DNA from 3 places in the Synechococcus sp. H55.7 genome. Region 3 is predicted to be linked to each of the others. Evidence: predicted binding sites of a transcription regulator. Region 3 holds the regulator's gene; each other region holds the start of a gene.
What was found. Region 3 encodes NtcA, which controls nitrogen genes in cyanobacteria. Its sites were predicted from a motif close to GTANCNNNNGNTAC; they were not measured.
Positions count from the first base shown of each region.

Region 1: NW851_RS03040 (circularly permuted type 2 ATP-grasp protein) is a predicted target of NtcA. The motif match lies at 3,541-3,554, and genes of this name have one in related genera.
Region 2: fmdA (formamidase) is a predicted target of NtcA. The motif match lies at 3,284-3,297, and genes of this name have one in related genera.

Region 1 is NZ_JANSJD010000004.1:100,719-107,437, forward strand. It holds gene NW851_RS03025 (hypothetical protein) at 1-49, shown strand, start outside; gene NW851_RS03030 (alpha-E domain-containing protein) at 43-1,038, shown strand; gene NW851_RS03035 (gamma carbonic anhydrase family protein) at 1,368-1,919, shown strand; gene NW851_RS03040 (circularly permuted type 2 ATP-grasp protein) at 1,929-3,389, opposite strand; gene NW851_RS03045 (gamma-glutamyl-gamma-aminobutyrate hydrolase family protein) at 3,589-4,353, shown strand; partial or broken gene NW851_RS03050 (SBBP repeat-containing protein) at 4,456-4,629, shown strand; gene NW851_RS03055 (SBBP repeat-containing protein) at 4,642-5,643, shown strand; gene cobN (cobaltochelatase subunit CobN) at 5,956-6,719, shown strand, end outside.
Region 2 is NZ_JANSJD010000002.1:939-7,657, reverse strand. It holds gene malQ (4-alpha-glucanotransferase) at 1-1,431, shown strand, start outside; gene NW851_RS00940 (FmdB family zinc ribbon protein) at 1,658-1,933, opposite strand; gene fmdA (formamidase) at 1,999-3,204, opposite strand; gene thrS (threonine--tRNA ligase) at 3,616-5,427, opposite strand; gene NW851_RS00925 (HD domain-containing protein) at 5,604-6,719, shown strand, end outside.
Region 3 is NZ_JANSJD010000016.1:52,297-59,015, forward strand. It holds gene NW851_RS09235 (hypothetical protein) at 1-1,158, opposite strand, end outside; gene NW851_RS09240 (M61 family metallopeptidase) at 1,208-3,070, opposite strand; gene ntcA (global nitrogen regulator NtcA) at 3,360-4,034, shown strand; gene eno (phosphopyruvate hydratase) at 4,225-5,508, shown strand; gene NW851_RS09255 (prolyl oligopeptidase family serine peptidase) at 5,495-6,719, opposite strand, start outside.

The sequences.
Region 1 (6,719 bases), on a different contig from region 3:
GCTCCGTCTGTTGGGGTTGAGGACAACAGAGGAGGCAACACCATGTTGAGTCGCGTGGCCGATTCCATCTACTGGCTCAACCGCTACGTGGAGCGGGCCGAGAACATTGCCCGTTTTATCGATGTCAACCTAAACCTCATCCTCGACTCACCTAGTGGCACAGCTCAGCAATGGGATCCCATCATCTCCACCACTGGGGATCAGGAGCTGTTTTACCAGCGCTACGGCCAGGCGACCCAGGAAACGGTGATCCAGTTTCTGGCTTTTGATAGGGATTATCCCAACTCGATTTTTTCCTGCTTGCGGCTGGCACGGGAAAATGCCCGCTCTGTGCGGGAGATCATTTCTTCGGAAATGTGGGAGCGGGTGAATCGCTTCTACTTAATGGTGAAGGAAGCTGCTCAACAGTGGCCGCATCTGAGCCAGCTCCACGATTTCTTCACGGAAGTCAAGCTGGCCAGCCATCTCTTTGCTGGGGTGATGGATGCCACCATGACCCACGGGGAGGGGTGGCACTTTGGACAAATCGGCCGCCTTTTGGAACGGGCCGACAAAACGGCTCGCATTCTGGATGTTAAGTATTTTATTTTGCTGCCTTCTGTACAGGATGTGGGCACGCCCCTGGATGAATTGCAGTGGATTGCTCTCCTAAAGTCGGCCAGCGCTTATGAAATGTATCGAAAATACAGCCGCCAACACCGCATTAACCCTAGAGAGGTGGCCTCTTTCCTGATTTTGGATCGGCAATTTCCCCGCTCCATTCAGTTTTGTCTCATTCACGCCGATCGCTCCCTACACCAGATTACTGGAACCCCTGCTGATACTTGGCGGGATCCCAGTGAGCGGGCTTTGGGACGGCTGCGCTCTGAGCTGGATTATCTCACCATTGACGATATTATGGAGCAGGGCTTACACGAATTTCTCGACAAGTTGCAATTGCAAATGAATTACGTTGGCGATTGCATCTACGAAAGTTTCTTTGCCATTCGCCCTTTGCAGACGGCTGACCCCCCTCTGCTCCTGCAGCGCCAAGCTTAGCCGAAACCCCTCACCCCCGGCCCCTCTCCCAAAGGGATAGCCCAAGCGCTCCGCGCCGCTCACGCGACCACCCCCGGCCCCTCTCCCAAAGAGATAGCCCGAGCGCTCCGCGCCGCTCACGCGACCACCCCCGGCCCCTCTCCCAAAGAGATAGCCCAAGCGCTCCGCGCCGCTCACGCGACCACCCCCGGCCCCTCTCCCAAAGGGAGAGGGGGGTTAATCTCTTTCACGGCTGTTGTATGCTTGCATCTGGTCAGCTGCCGGGGCAAAGGCGGTGCAGAGCACTGGGGAGGCCGGGAATTGCCGCACCGTTACTGGCGGTAGGATTGATGGAAGTTGTTGCTGGTTGGAGAGTGGGGTTGGAGCAGCAGCCGCGAGGGATCGACCAGGCAGCCTTTGTGGCCGCCAATGCCACGCTGATTGGTGATGTGCAGCTCTCGGAAGGGGTGAGCATCTGGTACGGGGCCATTTTGCGAGGGGATCTGTCGCCGATTGTGATTGGCCGCCGCAGCAACATTCAAGACGGGGCGATCCTGCACGGGGATCCGGAGCAGCCGACCTGCATCGGCGAGGAGGTCACCGTCGGCCATCGGGCCGTCATCCACAGCGCCCACATCGAGGCGGGATCCCTGGTGGGGATTGGGGCCGTCATCCTCAACGGAGTCACCATCGGGGCGGGCAGCATGGTCGGGGCTGGAGCGGTGGTCACCCGCTCGCTGCCGCCCCGCTCTTTGGCAGTCGGGATCCCGGCCAAGGTCATCCGCACCCTGACAGACCAAGAGGTGGAGCAGTTGCGCCGCCACGCCGAGCACTATGTGGATTTGGCGCTGCAACACGCCCGTCGTTTCGCCAGATGGCCGGGCCCTGCTGCTCCGGCCTAAGCCTACCCTTCAGCAGCGGGGATCCCCGCAGAGCACCCAGGTATCTTTGCTGCCGCCCCCTTGGGAGGAGTTGACCACTAGGGATCCCTTTTTGAGGGCCACGCGGGTTAGGCCGCCGGGATGAACGTAGATCTCTTTGCCGTAGAGGATGTAGGGCCGCAGATCCACATGGCAGGGCTCCAGCCTCAGCCCCTCTCCCCAATCCACGAGGGTGGGCACGCGGGAAAGACACACAACGGGCTGGGCGATGTAGTTGCGGGGCTGGGCGCGGATTTTCTCGGCAAAAGCGGCCCGCTCCTCCGGTGTGGCCCGCGGTCCCATCAGCATGCCGTAGCCGCCCGACTCATTGGCCGCCTTCACCACCAACTTGTCCAGGTTCTCCAGCACATAAGCTTGATCCTTGGGATCCCAACACAAGTAGGTGGGCACATTGGGCAAAATCGCTTCTTCTCCCAGGTAGTAGCGGATCATCTGGGGCACATAGGCGTAGATGACCTTATCGTCTGCCACTCCTGTCCCCAAGGCATTGGCAATTGCCAGCCGACCCGAGCGATAGACCTCAAACAGGCCGGGTACCCCCAAGAGGGAATCGGGGCGAAAGACCAGCGGATCGATGAAGTCATCGTCGATGCGGCGGTAGATTACATCCACCCGTTGCAGGCCCTTGGTGGTGCGCATCTGCAAATAGCCATCGGCCACCACCAAATCCCGTCCTTCCACCAGCTCCACCCCCATCTGCTGGGCCAGAAAAGAATGCTCGAAGTAGGCGGAGTTGTAGATGCCGGGGGTGAGCACCACCACTGTCGGGTTGGCCAGGTGCGGCGGCGTCAGATTGAGGAGGGTATCCAACAAGTGGCTGGGGTAGTCGTCCACCGGGCGGATCCCCATCGTGTTAAACAGCGAGGGAAAGGTGCTTTTCATCACCCGCCGGTTTTCCAGCACATAGGAAATGCCCGAGGGGCAGCGCAGGTTGTCTTCCAGCACGTACCAAGTCCCGTCCCGATCCCGCACCAGGTCGGTGCCGGTGACGTGGCACCAAATTCTCCCCGGCGGGTTGAGCCCAATACAAGGCCGCAGGAATCCTTTGGCCGTCTCGACCAGCTCAGCAGGGATCACCCCATCCTTGAGGATCTTCTGGTCGTGATAGACGTCGTCGATAAACAGGTTCAGGGCATGGATGCGCTGCTTCAGGCCCTGCTCCAGCCGCTGCCACTCAGAGGCTGAGACGATGCGGGGAATGATGTCGAAGGGGAAAATCCGCTCCGTGCCCTGGCTGTCGCCATAGACGTTGAAGGTTACCCCCATCTGAAAGAGGGCTGCCTGGGCCGCCGCTTGCCGCTGCTGCAGCTCTCCTTCTCCCAGCGAATGCAGGCGCTCAATCAGCGGGATCGCCTCAGGGCGAGGCCGACCGCGCCCCACAAACAGCTCATCGTAAAAACCTTCACCTGGGTCATAAGTATCAAAACGCACGTCGGGATCCCTCGAACCCTACCCTGTTTTACTGTGGGCGGCTCTGGATTTGCCTAGTGTGCTTCCGGCTACTTTTACGGTTATCGTGGTGGAAGTTAGGACAGGGGGTATACCGGTTGCCCCCAGTCAGCCAGAGTTGTCAAGGTTTATGGTGGCGAGCGGTACTTTCTCAGCTTTGTTGTCAATGTAGTGTAGAGGAATGAACCGGACACCCTCTTTTGTAAATCGGCCCCTCATCGGCGTTACTACCCCCAGCCGCAACGGCCAGGGAGATTTTGTGGCGCCGGGCCGCTATGTGGATGCCCTTCGCGCTGCTGGCGGGATCCCCGTTCTTTTTCCCCCAGGCGAAAGTGAGCCACAAGCGCTGCTGGCTGCGGTAGATGGGCTGGTGTTGACAGGAGGCGGCGACCTTTGCCCCAGCACCTACGGAGAGGATCCCCAACATCCCCAGGTGCGTCACGTCAGCGCCGAGCGGGATCGCTTTGAGATGGCCTTGGCGGCAGCCGCGCTGGCGCAAGGGATCCCGGTCTTGGGCATTTGTCGAGGGATGCAGTTGCTGAACGTGGTCAGCGGCGGCAAGCTGATCCCCCATGTGCCCGACGTGTACGACGAGCTGGATCATTTCAACCCCGCCGATCGCAAGCCCGTTCGCCACAGCGTCAGCCTCATCCGCTCCACCCGCCTGCAGCAAATTGTCGGCGTCGACGCAATCTCCGTAGTCTCTTGGCACCACCAGGCTGTTTGGGGGGTGCCGGCGGGCTGGCGTTTGGCTGCCTGTTCTCCCGACGAGCTCATCGAGGCCATCGAGCACGAAACCCATCCCTGGGCCATTGCCGTGCAGTGGCACCCCGAGTTCACCTTTGAAGAGGCTGAGCATTTTCGCCTGTTTCAGGCCTTTGTGCAGGCAGCGCTGCAGTTTTCGCCGCGCCTGGCCAGCCCTGAAGCAATGCCTCAGGTTGCCTAGGGATCCTGTGCTGCTGCTGGAGAAGAGGCGGGGGCTTATCCCTCGCGATAGCCAGGGGAGAGCCCTTGCTATGCTTTGCCCAGTGCCCCCAAAAGAGGGCCTATGAGCAGGAGACAGGCACTGGCTAGAGCAGTTCTGGGTGTCTTAGCTTTTTTCGGTTTAGGTTTTGGCTGTAGTCCCAGCCCTTGGCTGCGCCAGTTTGGCACCCCTTCCTCTGACGAGGCTCGCGCCATCGCAATTGATGGAAAGGGAAATATTTGGGTGGCGGGGGTAACGGAGGGAAGCTTTTTGGGCCAAAGCTCGGCAGGGGGTGGCGATGGTTTCTTGCGCAAGTACAATGCCTGGGGCCGAGAGCTCTGGACACGGCAGTTGGGCACCCCTGCTTTAGACGAAGTTGTGGCGGTGGCAGTGGACAGGAGAGGGAACACCTGGGTGGCAGGAGTGACCTACGGCGCTTTCCCTGGCTACAGCAATGCCGGCGCAAAAGACATCTTCCTGCGTAAGCACGATCCCCAGGGTCGGGAGCTCTGGACGCAGCAGTTGGGCGGTGCTGAGCCTGACCAGGTCACTGCCATTGCCGTGGATGGCAAGGGCAATGTCTGGGTAACCGGGAATAGCGGAGGCAAGAGCTTTGTGCGCCAATACAACGCTGACGGCAAACCGCTCTGGGTCCGCGAGCTAGGGGCCCAGGTCACTGCCCTGGCCGCCGATGGGGCAGGAAATCTCTGGATAGCCGGATTCGTCCGCGACCGCACAAGGGCTGGCGGCTTTGTCGGCCAGTATGATCCCAGCGGCAACCAGGTTTGGCTGCGCCAGTTTTCCAACAAAGGGGGCGACGGCACTCTTGCCATCGCTGTGGGAGAGGAGGGAAATGTTTGGGTGGCGGGCTATACCCAAGAGGCTCCTGCTGGCCAGGCCTTGCTCCAGGGGTACAGTGTCTTTGTGCGGCAGTATGATCCCTACGGCAACGAGCTCTGGAGCCGCCAATGGGACGGCGCGCAAGGGGAGCGCCCTCTGGCCATTGCCGTGGATAGGCTCGGAAGGGTCTGGGTGGCAGGATCCACCCAGGGGATCCCTGCAAGTCGCAGCGATGCCTTTGTCCGCCTCTACGATACCAACGGCGGCGAGCTCTGGCGCCACCAGTTCGGCAGCGCCGACTTCGACTGGATCCAGGCCATGGCGCTAGACCAAGAGGGCACCCTCGGGGTGGTAGGTGTAACCTGGGGATCCCTCGCCGGAGAGCCCCATGCTGGTCTGAAAGATGTCTTTGTGCTCAAGTACGGCCGTTAGATTGACACCCCCACCGCCTCAAGGCGTAGGGTTCTCACGTAGTTCAAACAGGCGCTGTCAAGACGCCTCTAGACAGTCCCCTCAGGAAAAGCCCTGCTCGCGTCAGCAGGACGGCGTCCTCTCGCGTCTCGGACGCCTGCACCAGTCGGTTTTTTTCACCGTGATTAGCTGCTGGCCTGGGAACGGTACGCCTTTTCGGCAAGTATACCCTTGGCAATTACGAGCTTTTCCGCTCCCCACGCAAGTGCGGGGCTACCAAGCTATCCTTCTGTGTAGTCTCAAGGAGATGGCGGGGCGCCTGGCGCTGGCTCTATGCACCGGATAGCTGCTTTGCCGGGGGGATGGGATCCTTCCCAAGGTGGGGTCATTTTCCTGGAGCAGGATCCTGCGCCCATCGTTGTCCTGTCGGCAGCCGACACGGATCTGACAGCCTTGAGCGCAGCCATGCGCTTGGTGCCGGCTGATTTCCCGGCGGTGCGGGCGGCTAACCTCTTGCAGTTGCAACAGCCTCTCAGCATCGACGACTACGCCGAGAAGGTGTTGCGGCAAGCTCAGGTGGTGCTCCTGCGCCTGTTGGGGGGAAGGGCCTACTGGAGCTATGGTCTGGAGGTGGCCAAAGAGGTAGCGGCAGCAGCGGGAGCCACCCTGATTGTGATCCCTGGGGATGACCGCCCCGATTGGGATTTGGTTAGCCACTCCACCGTGCCCCTGACAGTGGCAGACCGGGTGTGGCAGTACTGGCTGGAAGGAGGGGCAGCCAATGTGGCGGCTTGCTTGAAATTCTTGGCCAGGGAGTTTCTGGGACAGGAGTACGCCGTGCCAGAGCCGCAGGTGCTGCCCCGGCTGGGGATCTACCATCCCCCCCTATCCCCCCTCAGGGATCCCCAGGCCCCCAAGGTAGGGATCCTGCTCTACCGGGCCCATGTTTTGGCGGGGAATACGCAGCCAATAGATGCCCTGGCCAACGCCCTGCAGGAGCGGGGGTTGCAGCCGCTGTGTCTGTACACCTATGGCCTGCAGGAACCGGACTTGCCGCAGGCCATCCGGGAGCACTTCGGCGGCCAAATTGAACTTTT
Region 2 (6,719 bases), on a different contig from region 3:
CCCTACATGAGCTTTTCTGCCATTGCCGGCAACCCGCTGCTGATTAGCCCAGAGCTGCTGGTCAAAGCCGGTTGGCTGGAACCCAGCGGCTGGCAGGATCTGCTCCAATGGCCGGCCATCCAGGCGGGGAATGCCGAGCAGGTGGACTACGAAGCCGTGATCCCCTTCAAGCTGGGCCTGCTGCGCCGCGCCTGGGCCACTTTCAAAGACAAGGCCACCGCCGCCGACTGGGAAGCCTTTCAAGCCTACTGTGCTGCCGAGGCCGACTGGCTGCCGGACTACGCTCTATTCATGGCCCTCAAAGAGGTGTATGGTGACCAGGAGTGGACCCAATGGGATCCGGCCCTGGCACAACGGGATCCCCTGGCCTTGCAAGAGGCCCGCGACCGCCATGCCGATGCCATTACCCAACAGATGTTTTGGCAATACCTATTTGCCCAACAGTGGGGATCCCTGCGGGAGTATGCCCATCGGCATCAGGTGCGGCTGATCGGCGACTTGCCCATCTATGTCGCCCCCAACAGTGCCGATGTGTGGGCCAACCGCGAGCTGTTTCACCTGGATGAGCAGGGACGGCCCCTGCAGGTAGCCGGCGTGCCCCCCGACTATTTCAGCCCCACTGGGCAGCGCTGGGGTAACCCTCTCTACAACTGGGAGGTGCTCAAGGCTCGCGGCTACGACTGGTGGATCCGGCGCATCCAGGCCATTCTCAAGCAGGTGGATTGCGTCCGCATCGACCACTTCCGCGGCTTCGAGAGCTACTGGGCCATCCCTGGCGAGGCGGAAACAGCAGTAGAAGGCGAGTGGCAGAAAGGGCCGGGGGCCGACTTCTTTCAGGCGTTGGCCGACCGGCTGGGGGAAATTCCGGTGATTGCCGAAGACCTGGGGGACATCACACCGGAAGTGTTGCAACTGCGGGATCAATTTGGCTTGCCCGGCATGAAAGTGCTGCTCTTTGCCTTTGGCTCGGGGCCCGATAACCCCTATTTGCCCCATAGCTATGAGCGCAACTTCGTCGTCTATACCGGCACCCACGACAACAACACCGTGGTGGGCTGGTTTCATGACCCAGAACGCCCGGAGTGGGAAAAACAAAATCTGTTGCGCTACCTGGGCTGCCAGGGATCTGACGGCATCCACTGGGATCTGATTCGCCTGGCCCTGGCTTCCGTGGCCGACCTGGCCATCATTCCCCTGCAAGATGTGATGGGCCTGGGGGCAGAGGCGCGCATGAACTTCCCCGGCAGGGCCGAGAACAACTGGGCCTGGCGCTACCGCGAGGAGATGCTGCGGCCGGAGCTGGCCCAGCGGCTGGCGGAGCTGAGCGTCACCTACGGGCGCATCTCCCCGCAAGACTTGGAGCAGCGGCGGGCAGCTTTGGCCCAAGAGCGGGCAACAGGGTCTTCTCAAACTACCCCCAACTTTTCCTGAGCTGCTGAAAAATCCTGGGTATCTCCCATCAGCAGTTCCAGACGCTCTTCAGTGGCCTCTTTGGGCGCGAGTTCGCCCACAAGGCGGCCCTTACGAATCACCAATAAATGAAATAAAGCGCTGATTCATCATGTTGCTTCCCAGCCGAATAGAGCGGGGCTGTGGCTCCTGATAGCTGCTATTGTCTGCAGGGCTCCTTCATCTGGTCTGACCAGCCCACAAACGACTAATGATGCAACATCCAGGGTCGCCCACAAGATTGGAGTCGATACCTTCGGGAGTTTGAGTCAGAGTTTGAGTGCTGTTCCCGCCTGATCAACTTAGGTTCTCTTTCACCCTTTGGAGCTGGCAAGGAACTAGAAAGTTGAATCATGGGAACCGAAATAAGACGCTTACCCTCTTGCTTACAAGTGGGGCAGTACGCTGGATCCCGGTATTGAGACAGAGGTCGCCATAACTCAAACTCACCACAGCTTTGACACTTAAACTCATACAGGGGCATCTTCTTACTCCAACACTTGAGAAAGATATCAAGATGGCTCGAAACATCTAAGAACAGCTAAGGATTTACCTGGGTAGGATATCTATCTCGAAGATTTGTGTAGGAACGGCCACCGTACAGCAAGCATTAGGAATATCGACGATCCCGCTCACCCTGCCCTCCACGGGTGCAGAACTGAGCAGGAGATAAGCTTGTTCTCCCGTAAAGCCAAACTTTTTCAGATATTCGATGGCATTTAAGCAGGCACGTCGGTAAGCAATGTGAACATCCATATAATGTTGCTTACCTGTAAACTCGTCCACAGAAATGCCCTCAAAGACAAGATATTCTGAGTAACGCGGCTCTACAGGGCCAGGCTTAAAGATGGGATTAACCAATCCGTACTTCTCAACGCCACCCTTAATTAGATCAACATGGAGATCGATATAGCCTGACATTTCAATGGCGCCACAAAAAGAGATCTCTCCGTCCCCTTGTGAGAAGTGAATATCTCCCATCGACAGCTTGGCACCCTCCACGTAAACCGGAAAGTAGATCCGTGTTCCCTTAGACAAGTTTTTGATATCGCAGTTACCGCCGTGCTCCCGTGGGGGCACCGTCCGGGCCGCTTCGGCAGCAACCCGCTCATACTCTGACTTGGGCAGGGTTCCCAAAATCGCGTTCTTGGGATTGGGCAAGGCGGCCAGCACAGGCTGATTACCAGATAGGCCCGCGCCGTAAGTGCGCAAATCAGGAGCCGAAGCAACCAGCTCAGCCTCCCGCTTGTTCCAAGTTGCCAGCAACTTGTGGGATGGAGCGCAGCCGATGAGGCCAGGGTGGATAATGCCGGCAAAGCGCACATGAGGAATGTGTCTGGAAGTGGTGTAAATACCCTGAAAATCCCAGATGGCCTTGGCCGCATTGGGAAAATGATCGGTGAGGAATCCTCCGCCATTTTCTTTGGCAAAAATACCTGTAAACCCCCACTCGTCTCCCGGCAGTGGCCCAATGTCCAGCAGATCGACGATCAGGATATCTCCAGGCTGGGCGCCGTTAACCCAAATAGGCCCACTTAAAACATGAACAACACTTAGGTCAACCTGCTCAATGTCGGAAGGATCATCGTTGTTCTTAATTTGTCCATCCGTCCAGTCTTTACACTCAATTCGGAAGACTTCGCCGGGGTTCACAGAAACCACCGCAGGGATGTCAGGATGCCAGCGGTTGTGACCTGGCAGATCCTGTTGATCCATCGGCTTGGTCAGGTCAACTTTAAACAGCGTTTTGGGCATCGGATCTATCCTTGAGCCGTCGCTCTGGAGTCAGGCTGCAGATGCCTAAAAGTGTATCTCCGATGAAGGAAGCAATACTGTAGTAAGGGCTACAGTTGATAGTGCTGTTGTCTACAATCGTATGGGCAGGAGAACGGCTTAGATCGACAGGCTGTTTCACCTCGGTTCAAAGTAACTATAGTCATTGCAAACGGTTATGAAACAGCTTGCTGGTTGATCTCTAGCTCCCCTCTCCCCTTGCGGGAGAGGGGTCGGGGGTACCAACACCCCCTGCCGGCAAAGGCGAACGCGTCAGCGGCGCGGAGCGCTTGGGACGGCAGCGAAGAGTCTTAACCTTGTTTGAAACGACTATGGACATTTCAACCAGATTCAAACGAGAAGCTGCTGCTGGAACAGGTAGCCTAACCGCCGCTAGTCCAGCGCTCGCGCCTGGGCCAGGAACTCCGCCACCGTCAGGGATCCCAGGTCTTGGCCGTGGCGCTGGCGCACGCTCACTGTGCCGGTTGCCTGTTCTTGTTCTCCCACAATGAGCATGAAGGGGATCCTGGCCTTCTCGGCGTTGCGGATCTTTTTGGGCAGGCGGTCGCTGTCGGCATCGATGTGGACGCGGATCCCCTGTTCCCGCAGGTGATCCCGCACCTGGGTGGCATAGCCCAGGTATTGGTCGGAAACGGGCAAAATGCGCACCTGTTCCGGTGCCAGCCAGAAAGGAAAATCCCCGGCATATTCCTCGATGAGGATCCCAATGAGCCGCTCCAGCGAGCCAAAGGGAGCGCGGTGGATCATCACCGGCCGCTGCCGGGATCCGTCTTCGGCTACATAGTACAAATCAAAGCGCTGCGGGTTTTGATAATCCACCTGCACCGTGCCCAACTGCCACTCCCGATCCAGCGCGTCGCGGAAAATAAAGTCCAGCTTTGGCCCGTAGAAAGCCGCCTCCCCAATCCCTTCAAAATGCGGCATTGATAGCTTCTCCACCGCTCGCCGAATGGCATTTTCGGCCATGTCCCACTCTTCCGGGGATCCCAGATATTTATCGGACTTGGGATCGCGGAAACTGAGGCGGGCGCGAAAATCCTTGAGTCTGAGCTTCTCGAAAACAACCAGAATGAGATCGACAACCTTGAGAAACTCTTCTTCCAACTGATCGGTGCGGACAAACAAATGGGCGTCGTCCACTGTGAAGCCGCGAACGCGGGTCAAGCCTCCCAATTCCCCCGATTGTTCGTAGCGATAGACGGTGCCGAATTCGGCATAGCGCAGCGGCAAATCGCGGTAGGAGCGCAGCTCCGATTTATAGATTTGGATGTGAAAAGGGCAGTTCATCGGCTTCATGACAAAGCCCTGCTCTGCCGCCCGCGCCTGCTCATTCTCCGCCATCATAGGGAACATGTCTTCTCGATACTTTTGCCAGTGGCCGGAGATCTTGAACAGATCCACGCGGGCGATGTGGGGCGTCACCACCGGCAGATAGCCCCGCTTGAGCTGCTCCTGCTTGAGAAAATCCTCCAGCACCCAGCGCAGGGTAGTTCCTTTGGGGGTCCAAAGGGGCAGGCCCGGCCCCACCTCGTCGGAAAAGATGAAAAGGCCCAGCTCCTTGCCCAGCTTGCGGTGATCCCGCCGTTTGGCCTCTTCCAGCCGCCGCTTGTATTCCTTCAGCTCCTCTGGCGTCTCCCAGGCGGTGCCGTAGATGCGTTGAAGCTGGGGCTTGGTCTCATCCCCGCGCCAATAGGCGCCGGCCACGCTGAGCAGGTCAAAAGCTTTGGGGTTGATCTCCTTAGTGTTTTCCACGTGGGGGCCGGCACAGAGATCCCACCACTCGTCCCCCAGATGATAAATGGTGATCGGCTCGCCTTCGGGGATGCTGTCCAGGATCTCCAACTTGTAAGGCTCGCCGAGGGCTTCAATGCGGCGCCTGGCTTCTTCCCGGCTCACCTCCTCGCGGATCACCGGCAATCCTTTCTTGATGATCGCCTGCATCTCTTTTTTGATGCGCTCCAGATCTTCCGGGGTGAAGGGCTGGGGATGGTCAAAGTCGTAGTAGAAGCCGTAGTCGGTCGTCGGGCCGATGGTGACCTGGGCCTTGGGAAACAGCTTTTGCACCGCCATCGCCAAAACGTGGGAAGTGGTGTGGCGGATGCGCTCCAGCTTGGGAGATTCGTGGGTACGCAGCAGCTTGAGAGGGCTGTTGGCCTGCTGAGGCGACGCGGCTGGTTGAGACATCGGAACCCGCTTAACGACAAAAAAACGACTATCCGTGTCCCTATCTTAGGCTGAGCCCAGGGCAGACGGGATCCCAGGCAGGGGGAATTGCCCCCTCGAACCTCAACCCACAACCCGGCCAGGAAAAAGGGGGGAAAGCACACAGTATTCTAGAAGTGTGGCAACCCCTTCGATTCATGGTCTCTTCGCTCGCCAACCTTGCCGAACGCTCTGCCGCCGCCTCTGAAGCGAAACCGGTCTCCTCTTCTGAATCTGGAGTTGCTCCGGTTATCGCCGCCATCGATGTGGGCAGCAACTCCCTGCACATGGTGGTGGTGCGCATCAACCCCCACATCCCCAGCTTCACCATCATCTCCCGCGAAAAAGCCACCGTCCGCCTGGGAGAGTTTTGCAGCCAAACGGGCGCCCTGACGCCTGCCGCCATGGAACGGGCGCGGGTGGCTCTGGAGCGGTTTTGCCGCCTTGCCGAAAGCTTTCAGGTGCAAGATATTGTTGCGGTGGCCACCAGTGCCGTGCGCGAAGCCCCCAATGGGCCGGAGTTTTTGAAGCGGATCGAGCGGGAGCTGGGCCTGCGGATAGAGCTGATCTCAGGCCAGGAGGAAGCCCGCCGCATCTACCTGGGCGTGCTCTCGGCCATGGAGTTCCACAACCGGCTGCACGCGGTGGTGGATATCGGTGGCGGCTCCACCGAGCTGATTCTGGGCAACGGCCAAGAGCCGGAGTTCCTGCGCAGCATCAAGGTGGGAGCGGTGCGCCTGACCCAAGCGTTTTTGCGCCACGACCCACCCACCCCTGCCGAGCTGCAGGCCCTGCGACAACACATCCGCGGCATGCTGGAAGCTCCCATCGAGCAGATGAGGCGCATCGTTGCTGCTTCCCAACAGCCGGGATCCCTGACCTTGGTGGGCACCTCCGGCACCATCGAGTGCCTGGCCCAGTTGGATGCCCGCCGCCGGTTGGGTGCTCCCCCCACTCGCCTGCAGGGGTATGAGTTCAGCCTGGAAGCCCTGCGGGGCTATGTCAAAGAGCTGCGCTCTCTCACGGTAGCCGAGCGGCAAAAGCTGCCCGGTCTGGGAGAAAGACGCGGGGAGATCATCCTGGCCGGGGCGGTCATCTTGGAGGAGGTGATGAGCCTGCTGGGGGTGGAGCGGATCCAGTTTTGCGAGCGGGCGCTGCGGGAAGGGCTGATCGTAGATTGGATGATCGGCCAGGGGCTCATTGAAGATCGGCTGCGCTACCACAGCTCGGTGCGGCGGCGCAGCGTCCTCAAGTTGGCGGAAAAATATCAGGTG
Region 3 (6,719 bases):
GAGGTCAGAAGCAATCTTGGAGTACTTCTGTACTTTGTCTTGGTACTCGCCTGTCTTTGATTCCACCCAGTAGAATTGATCGTTAATATGAAAGAAAAGATCCATTTCAAAATCAGCTCCATTCGGCAAAGTAACTTGAGCATTTGTTATGTAAGAGAAATCAATCTTTTCAGCTTGACTTGCAGCAAGGCAGATCAGCTTATCCCTAACGTATCTCTCTAGCCATTTTCCTGAGAGAAAATTTAGTGCTTGGGACGACCTACTGGGTCTTGCTACCAACAGATACCTGGGTGCCTTAAAGTATCTGTACTCTTCTAAAAATGCGATTCCATGTAACTCTTTGGCAACCTGGCAAGTTGAGCTGATTACTTGTTGAGGCTCGTCTTTAAGGTTTATTGAGAAAGAGTTTCCGCTATTCATATTTGATTTAATCATTCCATAGAATCTTTTAATCAAAGAATATCGATTGCCCATAAAGGCAGCTATTTGATCTAATTTTTCCTCTTTTTCTTTCACATCTATGCTTTTGATTTTTATGTTTTTTGAGCTTAAGAATGATTCTATCTTTGATACGTCGACCTCTAATATACCGGCGGCAGCGATCTCCTCTTTATCTCTCGGTACATCGTCTGTTAGCCTAGGCTCTGGTGTTTCATGACTGGCAACCTGCTCATTCTGAGAGCTCTGATCTGTAGTTTGAGATATCTCTAATCTGGGAAAACTTTGGATAGCAATCTGTAGTCGCTGATAAATATCTTTAGTTTCTTTCACTAAGTTTTCCAGGATGGCTCGCTGATCGTTTAGCTGCTCATTATGTTCGGAAAACTTTACAGATATAGCCTGCAGAAGATCTCTACTCCAACTTTGCAGCAAATCTTGGTGACTATCTACAAGACGAGATCTAAGCCCTTTGAGATCGGCTTGAGTAGCCTGTAACTTCCGAGAAATCTCGTCTGCCAATCCTTCGACCAGTTTGGTTAAGGTTTTGTTGGCGTTGTTGAGTTCTTGGCTGTGTTGCCTTAAGTGTGAAGATATCTCTCTAATGATCTCTTGTTTCCAGATTTCCGGTCTAGGACTGACCTTGTAATGGCGAGCAACGTAAACACCCAATGAGAAACCAACAGCCACCCCAATTAATAAAACCAAAACGAAGTCCATTAGATTCGCTCCTGACCCCTGTTGTTACTTCTCGTTTAAGTTAACTAGGTTACTCGCTTGTTTCAAGATTCTCAGGCGAGGTGAGCGAATTTTCAAGAAGAGGCGTATCTTGTCCCGAAGAGCCGAGCAGGGATCCCAGCCAGCCCTGCTGGAGCGCTTTCTGGGTGGGAGTGAGTTGCGGCAACGCTTCGAGGGTGTAAACATCCGGGCGGGGTGGATCCAAGGGGATCCAGAAGTGTTTCAACTGATCGCCTTGGAAGACGCTCAGGCAGATGACCTGGTGGGGCTGGTAGGCCGCCAAGCGTTCTGGCAAGTTGGCAGCGCTTACCCGGAAGCCATCCAAGGCCACCAGCTCGTCGCCGGCCCAGATGCCTGCTTTTTGGGCCGGGGATCCCATCTCCACTGTGCTGATGCGGTTGCCTTCGCCGTTGAAGTTCAGGCCCAGATAGGGGGAAGGGTCAGGGCGGCTGAAGTGGGCCTTGAGGGTGAGGCCAAAAGGGTGTAGGTGAGCGTTGTAGTCCAGCTCTTCCGTACCTTCCACATAGGCGGCGAAAAAGCGGCCAAGATCGGCGCCGGCTGCCCGCTCAAAGGCTTCCCGCAAGTCTTGGTGGGTGTAGCCTTTCTCAAACCGGCCAAAGCGCTGCCACAAATCCTGCATGGCCGTGTCCAGGGATCCCTGGCCCCCCGAAAGGTGGCGAATGTGCAGATCCAGCAGCCAGCAGACCAAAGCGCCCTTGAGGTAATAGGAAACCTGGCTGTTGAGGCTATTTTCGTGGGGACGGTAGAGTTTGATCCAGGTGTCGAAACTGGATTCCCGCAGCGATTGCACGGCCCGACCCGGAGTACGCTGCAGCCGGCCAATTTGCTCGGCCAGGATCTGCAAAAAATCTTTGGCGCTGAGGATCCCTGCCCGCAGCAAGATGACATTTTCGTAGTAGCTGGTTGCCCCCTCGCAAAACCAGAGGCAGTCCACGTAATTTTCTTGGTTGTAGTCAATTTTCTCCAAAGCCAGAGGGCGCAGCCGCTTGACGTTCCAAGCATGGAAAAGCTCGTGGGCCAGCAGAGCCAAAAAGCGGCGATAGGACTGGGGCCGACGCAGCTCCAGGCCAGAATAGTTGAGGGTGGTGCTGTACTTGTGCTCTAGGCCGCCAAATCCCCCTGGCGACAAATGCACAATAAACCAGTAGCGGTCGTAGGGCAGCCCGCCAAAAAACGCCGCAGTGGCCCGGACAATTTTCTCGGCATCGGCCACCGCTTGCTCCAAATCCAGGGTGCCTGCTCCCCAGACCACGAAGTAATGCGGGATCCCTTCCACTGCAAACGACCGCAACTGGTGCAGGCCCACCTCCACCGGACTATCCACCAGCTCGTCGTAGTCTGCTGCCACAAAAGACTGGCCGGAAGCAGGATCCTCAGAAGAAGAAATCAAAGGTCGCAAACTGGTGGCGATGCGCCAATCAGGCTTGGGAGGGATCACCGTCAAGGTGTAGGGTTCCCGCTCGCGACCGGGCACATAGAAAAAGAGCGCCGCCCCGTTGAAGTAGGCGTGGGTGAGATCCAAATGGTTGGTGCGCACCGTCAGCTCATAGGCATAGACCCGATAGCGAACCTTCACAGCCGAACAGCCCGGCGGCTCGATCTCCCAAGTGTTCTTATCTACCTTCCGCCAGGCCAAAGGGATCCCTTGCTCCGTTGCCGCCTGAAACTCTTGCACATGGCGGGCATATTCCCGCACCAGGTAGGATCCCGGCGTCCACACCGGCAGCCGCAGTCGCAGAGGCACTTCTGGATCCACCTCTTGGATCTGTAGTTCCACCTCCAGCAGATGCTTGGCCGGCTCCGGCATCCGCACTGTGAAATGCTGGCGGCTCAGTTGAGAAGGTGCAGCAACAACAGCCTCCGGGATCCCCATAGGATTTTCCAGTCCACCACTTGCTTCCTACCACCCAGAGCTGGCAAGGCCCCAGTGACAATAGCCCTTATCCTACCCTTGGCTTGGGATCCCTTTGTGGAACAGAAACGAGACCTAAAAACGTAGCCCGTGCTACAAAGATGCCTAGGCAGAACCCTCTACCTTAGGGTAAACCCGGCTATTGTTGCCGATTCTGGAGTCGATAGGGTTGCAACTCGGCCCAATGCTTCTAAATTGATCTTACATGGATTGATCTTAGGTATAAACTGACCTCAAAAGGTTGATGAGTATGGTGGTGGCCGTCGCAGAAAAATCTCTGATCACAGCCTTCAAGCAACTGGGAGGCCCTCACCATCCTCCGGTTATCGAAACGTTTGAACGTGGTAAGACCATCTTTTTCCCTGGGGATCCGGCGGAGCGGGTTTACTTTTTGGTGAAAGGAGCTGTCAAGCTCTCGCGGGTCTACGAAATGGGGGAAGAAATTACCGTTGCTCTTCTGCGGGAAAACAGCATCTTCGGGGTGCTCTCCTTCATCACGGGGCAGCGCTCCGACCGCTTCTATCACGCGGTGGCCTTTACGCCTGCTGAGTTGCTCTCTCTGCCGATTGAGCAGGTGGAAAAATCCCTGCGGGAGAACGCCGAACTGGCCATGTTGCTGCTCAAGAGCTTGTCTTCCCGCATTTTGCAAACGGAGATGATGATCGAGACGCTGGCTCACCGCGATATGGGATCCCGTCTGGTTAGCTTTTTGCTGATCCTCTGCCGCGATTTCGGGGTGCCTGGCCCGGATGGGGTCACCATTGATCTCAAGCTGTCTCACCAGGCCATTGCCGAAGCCATTGGCTCGACCCGCGTCACCATCACCCGTCTGTTGGGAGAGCTGCGCAAGAAGAAGTACATTTCCATTTACAAGAAGAAGATCACTGTACACGACCCGATGCGGCTGAGCCACCGCTTTGTCTAGAGGGGATGGGGCCTAAACTCTGCCCCCCAAACCAGCCAATGCTCAACTCACCCCTGCAGCTCCGCAGAATCTTTGGGTTCTCTCTCTTAAAGTTTTCTGGAAGCTGACGGGATCCCGGTCAAGGATCTATTAGCCTGTGGGGGGATCTGGCTTTGGCCAGAGCTGTCTAGCCAATTGCTGAGGTGTAACTGTGGAAACGGCCATCGAGTGGATTACCGCCCATGAGATCCTCGACTCGCGAGGACGCCCCACCCTAGAAGCCCTGGTGGGCCTGGCCAACGGAGCAACGGGCTTGGCGCAGGTGCCCAGCGGCGCTTCGACCGGTACCTTTGAGGCCCACGAGCTGCGGGACGGGGATCCCAAGCGCTATGGAGGTAAGGGCGTGCTGAGGGCGGTGGAAAACATTCTTGGCCCCATCCAGTCGGAGCTGCGGGGAGAAGATGCCCTCAACCAAGCCCGCATCGACCAGTTGCTGATCGACCTGGACGGCACCCCCAACAAGTCCCGCCTGGGGGCCAACGCCATTTTGGCAGTTTCTCTGGCGACGGCCAAAGCGGCGGCGGAAGCGGTGGGCCTGCCTCTTTACAAATATCTGGGCGGGCCTTTTGCCAACTTGCTGCCGGTGCCGTTGATGAACGTGCTCAACGGCGGTGCCCACGCCGACAACAACGTGGACATCCAGGAGTTTATGCTGGTGCCCATTGGTGCGGCCAGCTTTCGCGAGGCGCTGCGCTACGGGGCCGAGGTGTTTGCGGTGCTGAAGACGGTGCTACAGCAGAAGGGGCTGTCCACCGGGGTGGGGGACGAAGGCGGATTTGCCCCCGATCTCCCCTCCAATGCGGCAGCTTTGGATCTGTTGCTGACGGCCATCGAACAGGCAGGCTACAGGCCGGGGGAAGATATCGCCTTGGCCCTGGACGTGGCCGCCAACGAGCTGCTGCAGGATGGGCAGTACCACTTCGAGGGCCAAGCCCGTAGCGCCGAGCAAATGGTCAATTACTACGAGCAACTGCTGGCCAACTATCCCATCCTTTCCGTTGAAGATGGACTGGCGGAGGAAGACTGGGCCGGCTGGCAGGCCCTCACCACTCAACTGGGATCGCGGGTGCAACTGGTAGGGGACGACCTGTTCGTCACCAACCCAGCCCGGCTGCAGAAAGGCATCGACAGCGGCGCCGCCAACGCCATCTTGATCAAGCTCAACCAGATTGGCACGCTGACGGAGACGGTCTCGGCCATGCACCTGGCTAGCCAGGCAGGTTTTCGCTCTGTGATCAGCCACCGCTCCGGTGAGACAGAAGACACCACCATCGCCGACCTGGCGGTGGCCACCCGCGCCGGCCAGATCAAAACCGGATCCCTCTGCCGCAGCGAGCGCATTGCCAAATACAACCAACTGTTGCGCATCGAAGACGAGCTGGGGGAAGCGGCAGTCTATGCCGGCCGGGTGGGCCTGGGCCCTAAAGCTCGCTAACTCCCGTTCCATCCCTCCCCAGCACCTGCACCAAAAAGGCCCAGCGGTCGGCGGTCTCTTCAATGAGCTTGGTGGTGGGCTTGCCGGCCCCGTGGCCGGCTTTGGTGTCGATGCGAATGAGGATGGGCTGGGATCCCCCCTGTGCCGCCTGCAGGGCAGCAGCAAACTTGAAGCTGTGGGCCGGCACCACCCGGTCGTCGTGATCTGCTGTGGTGATCAGGGTGGCGGGATAGGCGGTGCCGGGCTTGAGGTTGTGCAGGGGGGAATAGGCGTAGAGGGCCTTGAATTCCTCCGGGTCTTCCGGGGATCCGTACTCCGAGACCCAGGCCCAGCCGATGGTGAACTTATGAAAGCGCAGCATGTCGAACACCCCCACAGCGGGCAGGGCCGCGGCAAACAGCTCCGGCCTTTGGGTCAGGCAGGCCCCCACCAAGAGGCCGCCGTTGCTGCCGCCGGCGATGGCCAACTTGGAAGGATTGGTGTAGCCATGGGCGATTAGCCACTCAGCCGCGGCGATGAAGTCGTCGAAGACCTTTTGCTTGTTGAGCTTGGTGCCCGCCTGGTGCCAGGCTTCCCCATATTCGCCGCCGCCGCGCAAATTGGGCTGGGCGTAGACCCCTCCCATCTCCAGCCAGGCCACCAGGCCCACCGAGAAGCTGGGGGTCAGAGAGATGCCGAAGCCGCCGTAGCCGTACAGCAAGGTGGGGTGATCCCCTGTCCGCGCTAGGCCACGGCGGTGGACAAGGAACATGGGAATGCGGGTGCCGTCTTTGCTGGCGTAGAACACCTGCTGCACCTCATAGGCGTGGGGATCGAAATCCACCTGCGGTTGGCGAAAGAGGGTGCTGCTGCCAGTGGTGAAGTCGTAGCGGTAGATGGTGGGCGGGGTGGTGAAGCTGGTGAAGGTGTAGAAGGTCTCAGTGTCGTAGCGCTTGCCGCCAAAGCCGCTGGCGGATCCCAGCCCCGGCAGAGGGAGCTCCCCCTGGTAGGTGCCGTCTAAAGCAAAGGTCTTGATCTGGGTGTGGGCGTCTTTGAGGTAGAAGGCAACAAATTGATTGTGGATTAGGCTAACCCCTTGCAGGGTCTCCTCAGCCTCAGGGATCACCTCTTGCAGTTGCCCTGGGCTGTCCAGGTCAAGGGCCACCAGTCGCCGCCGCGGAGCCTGGAAGTCCGTCAGCAGCCAAAAGCGGGAGCCGTCGTTGCCGACAAAG